Linked DNA regions of Streptomyces venezuelae. The protein of the gene in region 2 interacts with the protein of the main gene of each other region in a pairwise test. Links are inferred from orthologs where the notes say so. Each region holds a gene or a part of one and is shown on either strand. Other genes may lie near its edges. The genes, in order: DEJ48_RS31435 and panC.

Region 1 (3,077 bases), 3.0 Mb from region 2 along the record:
TGACCGCGTACCAGGTCGTCAACCAGGCCCTTGAGGTCACCGAGGGCGACGTCGTCCTCGTGCACGCGGCGGCGGGCGGCGTCGGCTCGATCGCCGTGCAGCTGGCCCGGCACGCGGGCGCCCGCGTCATCGGCACCGCGAGCGAACGCAACCACGACTACCTGCGCGAGCTGGGCGCCGAGCCGATCACGTACGGGGACGGCCTGGTGGACCGGGTCCGCGGGCTCGCCCCGGAGGGCGTCGACGCGGCGTTCGACACGGTGGGCGGCGACACGCTGAAGGCGTCCGCCGAACTCCTCTCGCCCGGCGGCCGCCTCGCGTCCATCGCGGACGGCGGGGTGATCGGCCTCGGCGGCCACTACTGCTTCGTACGCCCCGTCGCCGCGGACCTCCAGCGCCTGTCCGAACTCGCCGAGCAGGACGTCGTGACCGTCCACGTGGACAAGACGTTCCCGCTGGAGCGGGCGGCCGAGGCGCACCGGCTGAGCGAGGAGGGGCGGACCAGGGGGAAGATCGTGGTGACGGTGGAGTGGGCGGACTGAAGGCAGGCTTCGCGTGGTGATGCTCCTCAGAGGAGCATCACCACGGCGCACAGCGCCAGCGCCACCGTGCACAGTGCCGCCCCCCGTGCCGCCCGCAGCGACATCGTCCGGGGCCGGGGCGCCGTCAGCGTGACCATCCGGCGGTGCGCCACCGCCAGGAAGCCGAGCCAGAGCAGCAGGCACAGCGCGCACGCGAGCACGCCGAACGCCGTGGCCCCGCCGTGCAGAACCGCGCGGGCCGCGAGCACCGCGGCCACCGTGCACGACAGGGTCGTACGCCGCCACGCGAGACGGGTGCGCTCCGGCTGCAGTCCGGGATCACGGACCCGCGAGGCCCCGGACCCGGCCCCCTCCGTCACCCCTCCCACCCGAACAGCACGACCACCACCATGGCGACCGCGACCACCGCGACGGCCAGGCTCAGCACCGTCGGGAAGCGGCTGGACGGCAGGTCCTCGCCGCGCCGCATGGCCCGCTCGCACCGCACCCAGTGGTTGACCGCGCGCAGCGAGCACAGGACGCCCGAGACGAGCAGCGCGAGCGCGAGCCCGATCCGCCACCCCCAGCGCAGGTCCGGCAGGAACTGGTCCACGGCGAAGCCGCCGCCGATCAGCGCGAGCGCGGTGCGCAGCCAGGCGAGGAAGGTGCGTTCGTTGGCGAGGGAGAAGCGGTAGTCGGGGGTGTCGCCGTCCTCGCGGATCCGCTCTGGCGCGAACCACAGCCTCAGGCTCTGTACGAAATTGCTCACGGCCGCACCCTAGGCGGTCTCGATCAAGCCGCGCCGATCCGCACCGCGTCGGTCACGCCGCCCGAAAGGCCCGCAGCCGGTGGTAGGCGTCGAGTCCGTCCGGTACCCACTCCCACTCGTCGAGCCGTCGCTCCAGCTCCTCCTCCGGGACGAAGGCGTGCCAGGCGACCTCCTCGACCTGCGGCCGCACGGGCAGCTCGCAGCGGACTTCGTAGAGGTACGACCACCAGGACTTCCCGGCGCCGTCGTCGTACAGGAACTTGAACAGCGGGGTCGGGCGCGGCAGTCCGTGCACGCCGAGCTCCTCCTCCGCCTCGCGCAGCGCCGCGTCGTCGTAGGACTCCCCGGCCCCGACCACGCCGCCGACGAACATGTCGTACAGCGAGGGGAAGACGAGCTTGGTCGGGGTGCGGCGGTGCACGAAGACGCGGCCCTCGGCGTCGCGCGCCAGGATGAACGTGCACCGGTGGCGCAGCCCGCGCGCGTACGCCTCGCCGCGCCGGGCCTCGCCGACCACCTCGTCGTGCTCGTCGACGATGGTGATCAGCTCTTCGCTGGGGTCGGGCGCGGGCCCGCTGTCGGCGGTCATGCGCCCCATCCAACCCCACCCCCGTGCGACGGGACCGGAGGGGCGGTCACTGGCCCATGACGTACTTCACGGTCGGCCCGGCCGTCCAGCCGCCGTCGACGGCGAGCTCGGCTCCCGTGACGTAGGAGGCGGCGTCGGAGAGCAGGAAGACCATGGCTCCGGCGATCTCGTGCGGCTCGCCGACCCGGCCCATCGGGGTGTTGGGGTACTTGCCCTCGCCCTTCTCGATGCCGACCTGGGCGGTCATCGGGGTGTACGTCATGCCGGGGTGGACGGAGTTGACGCGGATGCGGGCCGTGCCGAGCTCCACCGCGCCGATCTTGGTGAGGCCGCGCACGCCCCACTTGGACGCGCCGTAGCCCGCGGTCAGCGCGAGGCCCATCAGACCGGCGGCGGACGAGATGTTCACGATGGAGCCGCCCCCGGCCTCCTTCATGGCGGGCACGGCGGTCTTCATGCCGATGAAGACGCCGGTGAGGTTGATGTCGAGGACCTTGCGGAAGTGCTCGACGGACTCCGACTCCAGGAACTGGCCGGTGGATATCCCGGCGTTGTTCACCAGGCCGTGCAGGCCGCCGAACTCGGTGACGGCGAGGTCGACGACGCGCTGCCAGTCCTCCTCCGACGTCACGTCGTGGCGCGCGAACCGGGCGCGCTCGCCGAGCTCGGCGGCGGTGGCCGCGCCCTCGTCCGCGAGGACGTCGGTGAGGACGACGTTGGCGCCCGCGGCGACGGCCTGGCGGGCCGCCTCCGCGCCGAGGCCGCGCGCGGCGCCGGTGATGATGACGGTGCGGCCGGTGAGGTCGTGCCGGCTGTCGTGCTGGCTCATGCGGTGTCTCCAGGGGTGCGATGCGGGGCCCGCAGCAGCGCTGCGGTGGTCTCGACGAGATCGGCGAGGAAGACGTCCTCGCCGGTCAGAGGGGTGGCGTCGGCCAGGTACTGGCGTGCGCGGTCGCCCAGCGCGGCGCCGACCACGGTGAGCGCGAGGTCGAGCCGTTCCAGGCGGAGCGGCTCGGGCAGGGCGGGGGCGAGGGAGACGAGGCAGTCCTCGATCCGCCCGATCAGCGTCCAGTAGACGGTGCCGTCGAGGGTGGGGTGCGGGGTACGGGTGCGGACGCCGCTCTCGTGGCTGAGCTGGGCGGAGATCCGCAGACAGCGCCGCCCGCGCTCGGTGCGGAGCTCGGTGGCCTCGGTGCGG
Region 2 (3,302 bases):
CACCGTTCACCGGTCATATGAATAACCACAGGCTGTGGACAGCGGAGGACGCGGCGCCAACCGATCGCGTTAACATGACGAGAAATCGTCCGGTACCCCGAGCGGACTGGAACGGAAGGCGCCGCCGCGTGAACGCATCGCATCAGCCAGACCCGCGGGACCGCCCCGCGAGGCTCACCGTGGGAGTCGTGGGAGCGGGCCGGGTGGGACCCGCGCTCGCCGCGTCGTTGCAGCTCGCGGGGCACCGTCCGGTGGCCGCGTCCGGCGTGTCCGACACGTCGGTGCGGCGGGCCGCCGCCCTGCTCCCCGACGTCCCCCTCGTCCCGCCCGCCGAGGTACTCGAACGGGCCGACCTGGTGCTCCTGACCGTCCCCGACGACGCCCTTCCCGGCCTCGTCGAGGGCCTCGCCGAGACCGGCGCGGTGCGCCCGGGCCAGCTGCTCGTCCACACCTCCGGGCGGTACGGCACACAGGTCCTCGAACCCGCCCTGCGCGCCGGGGCCCTGCCGCTCGCGCTGCACCCCGCCATGACGTTCACCGGCACCGCCGTCGACGTGCAGCGCCTCGCGGGATGCTCCTTCGGAGTGACCGCACCCGAGGAGCTGCGGCTCGCCGCCGAGGCCCTGGTCATCGAGATGGGCGGCGAGCCCGAGTGGATCGCCGAGGAGAACCGCCCGCTCTACCACGCGGCCCTCGCCCTGGGCGCGAACCACCTGGTCACGCTGGTCGCCGAGTCCATGGAGCTGCTCCGCGACGCGGGCGTCGCGGCCCCCGACCGCATGCTCGGCCCGCTGCTCGGCGCCGCCCTGGACAACGCGCTCCGCTCGGGCGACGCGGCGCTCACCGGGCCCGTCGCGCGCGGCGACGCGGGCACCGTCGCCGCCCATGTCGCCGAGTTGCGCAAGCACGCCCCGCAGACCGTCGCGGGGTACCTCGCGATGGCCCGCGCCACCGCCGACCGCGCCCTCGCCCACGGCCTGCTCAAGCCGGAGCTCGCCGAGGACCTCCTCGGCGTGCTGGCCAACGGCGCGCAGGGCACCACAGGATCCGGCGGCGCCGAAGGGGGCACCCGATGAGCGCCACGCTCCTGCACACCGCCGAACCGCTCCGCACGCGCGTGCGTGCGGGCCGCCGGGCCGTCGTCATGACCATGGGCGCCCTGCACGACGGGCACGCCTCCCTGGTCCGCGCCGCACGCCGCGTCGCAGGACCGGAGGGCGAGGTCGTCGTCACGGTCTTCGTGAACCCGCTCCAGTTCGGCGCGGGCGAGGACCTCGACCGCTACCCGCGCACCCTCGAAGCGGACATCAAGATCGCCGAACAGGCCGGTGCGGACATCGTGTTCGCCCCCTCCGTGGACGAGGTCTACCCCGGCGGCGAACCCCAGGTCCGCGTCGGAGCGGGCCCCATGGGCACCGTTCTCGAAGGCGCCACCCGCCCCGGGCACTTCGACGGCATGCTCACCGTCGTCGCCAAGCTGCTGCATCTCACCGCGCCCGACGTGGCCCTCTTCGGGCAGAAGGATGCCCAGCAGCTCGCCCTGATCCGCCGCATGGTCCGCGACCTCGACTTCCCCGTGGAGATCGTCGGCGTCCCCACCGTCCGCGAGGACGACGGCCTGGCCCTCTCCAGCCGCAACCGCTACCTCGCCCCGGCCGAACGGCGCACCGCCCTCGCCCTCTCCCAGGCCCTCTTCGCCGGCCGCGACCGGCACGCCGCCCAGGAGGCGCTGCGCGCCCGCGCCGCCAGCGCCCCCGCCTCACGCGCGCGTGCCGTCGCCCTGAGCGAGATCGGCGAGTCCCGCGCGGCGGCCGACGCGCACGCCGTGGCGGAGTCCGCGGCGCCCTCCGCGACCGGCGGACCCGCCGCCGTCGTCGCCGCGGCCCGCCTCGTCCTCGACGAGGCCGCCCGCCTCGTCCCCCCGCTGGAGCTGGACTACGTGACGCTGGTGGACCCCGCCGACTTCACCGAGGTCCGCCCCGGCCACCACGGCGAGGCCGTCCTCGCCGTGGCCGCCAGGGTCGGCTCGACGCGGCTCATCGACAACATCCCGCTGACGTTCGGAGCCTCCGTATGAGCGCGCACCGTACGGCCCCGACCGCAGCAGCCGTCCACGCGAACGGAGTCCCCGCATGAGCGCCACCGGCATACGGCTGCACGCGCCCGCCCCCGGCTGGTCCCTCGACGCCGACATCGTGGTCGTCGGCTCCGGAGTGGCCGGACTGACGGCCGCCCTGCGCGGCGCGGCAGCCGGCCTCAGGACCGTCGTGGTGACCAAGGCCCGCCTGGACGCGGGCTCCACCCGCTGGGCGCAGGGCGGCGTCGCCGCGGCGCTCGGCGAGGGCGACACCCCCGAACAGCACCTGGACGACACGCTCGTGGCGGGCGTGGGGCTCTGCGACGAGGAGGCCGTGCGCACCCTCGTCACCGAGGGCCCCGGGGCCGTACGCCGCCTCATCGAGACCGGCGCCCTCTTCGACAAGGACGCCGATGGCGTCATCGAGCTGGCCCGCGAGGGCGGCCACCACCGCCGCCGCATCGTGCACGCGGGCGGCGACGCGACCGGTGCGGAGATCTCCCGCGCCCTCGTCGACGCGGTCCGCGCACGCGGCATCCCGACGGTCGAGAACGCGCTGGTCCTCGACCTCCTCACCGACGCCGACGGCCACACCGCGGGTGTCTCCCTGCACGTCATGGGGGAGGGCCAGCACGACGGCGTGGGCGCCGTCCACGCCCCCGCGGTCGTCCTCGCCACCGGCGGCATGGGTCAGGTCTTCGCCGCGACCACGAACCCGTCCGTCTCCACGGGAGACGGCGTCGCACTCGCCCTGCGCGCGGGCGCCGAGGTCTCCGACCTCGAATTCGTGCAGTTCCACCCCACGGTGCTCTTCCTCGGCGCGGACGCCGAGGGTCAGCAGCCGCTGGTCTCCGAGGCCGTACGGGGCGAGGGCGCGCACCTCGTGGACGCCGACGGCGTGCGCTTCATGGTCGGGCAGCACGAGCTGGCCGAGCTGGCGCCCCGCGACATCGTCGCCAAGGGCATCACGCGCCGCATGCAGGAAAAGGGCACCGACCACATGTTCCTGGACGCCAGGCACTTCGGCGCCGACATGTGGGAGAACCGCTTCCCGACGATCCTCGCGGCCTGCCGCGCGCACGGCATCGACCCGGTCACCGAGCCCATCCCGATCGCCCCCGCCGCGCACTACGCCTCCGGGGGCGTCCGCACCGACCCGCACGGCCGCACCACCGTCCCGGGGCTCTACGCCTGCGGGGAGGTCGCCTGCACCGGTGTGCACGGA

What was found.
Region 1: the proteins of panC (region 2) and DEJ48_RS31435 interact in binary tests that used the Escherichia coli proteins (3 or more experiments, as listed by UniProt). The link is inferred for Streptomyces venezuelae from one-to-one orthologs.

What each region holds. Positions count from the first base shown.
Region 1 is NZ_CP029192.1:7,118,501-7,121,577, forward strand. Bases 112-2,877 are described here. They hold DEJ48_RS31435 (NUDIX hydrolase), read right to left. Parts: upstream 1,880-2,877; coding sequence 1,343-1,879; downstream 112-1,342. Other genes in these bases: DEJ48_RS31420 (NADP-dependent oxidoreductase), read left to right, coding at 112-542; DEJ48_RS31425 (DUF202 domain-containing protein), read right to left, coding at 569-901; DEJ48_RS31430 (YidH family protein), read right to left, coding at 898-1,290; DEJ48_RS31440 (glucose 1-dehydrogenase), read right to left, coding at 1,926-2,708; DEJ48_RS31445 (TetR family transcriptional regulator), read right to left, coding at 2,705-2,877. In the rest of the region: more of DEJ48_RS31420, read left to right, coding at 1-111; more of DEJ48_RS31445, read right to left, coding at 2,878-3,077.
Region 2 is NZ_CP029192.1:4,072,429-4,075,730, reverse strand. The notes cover bases 84-3,074. They hold panC (pantoate--beta-alanine ligase), read left to right. Parts: upstream 84-1,072; coding sequence 1,073-2,077; downstream 2,078-3,074. Other genes in these bases: DEJ48_RS17420 (L-aspartate oxidase), read left to right, coding at 2,133-3,074; DEJ48_RS17430 (Rossmann-like and DUF2520 domain-containing protein), read left to right, coding at 129-1,076. In the rest of the region: more of DEJ48_RS17420, read left to right, coding at 3,075-3,302. UniProt on the Escherichia coli protein: Catalyzes the condensation of pantoate with beta-alanine in an ATP-dependent reaction via a pantoyl-adenylate intermediate.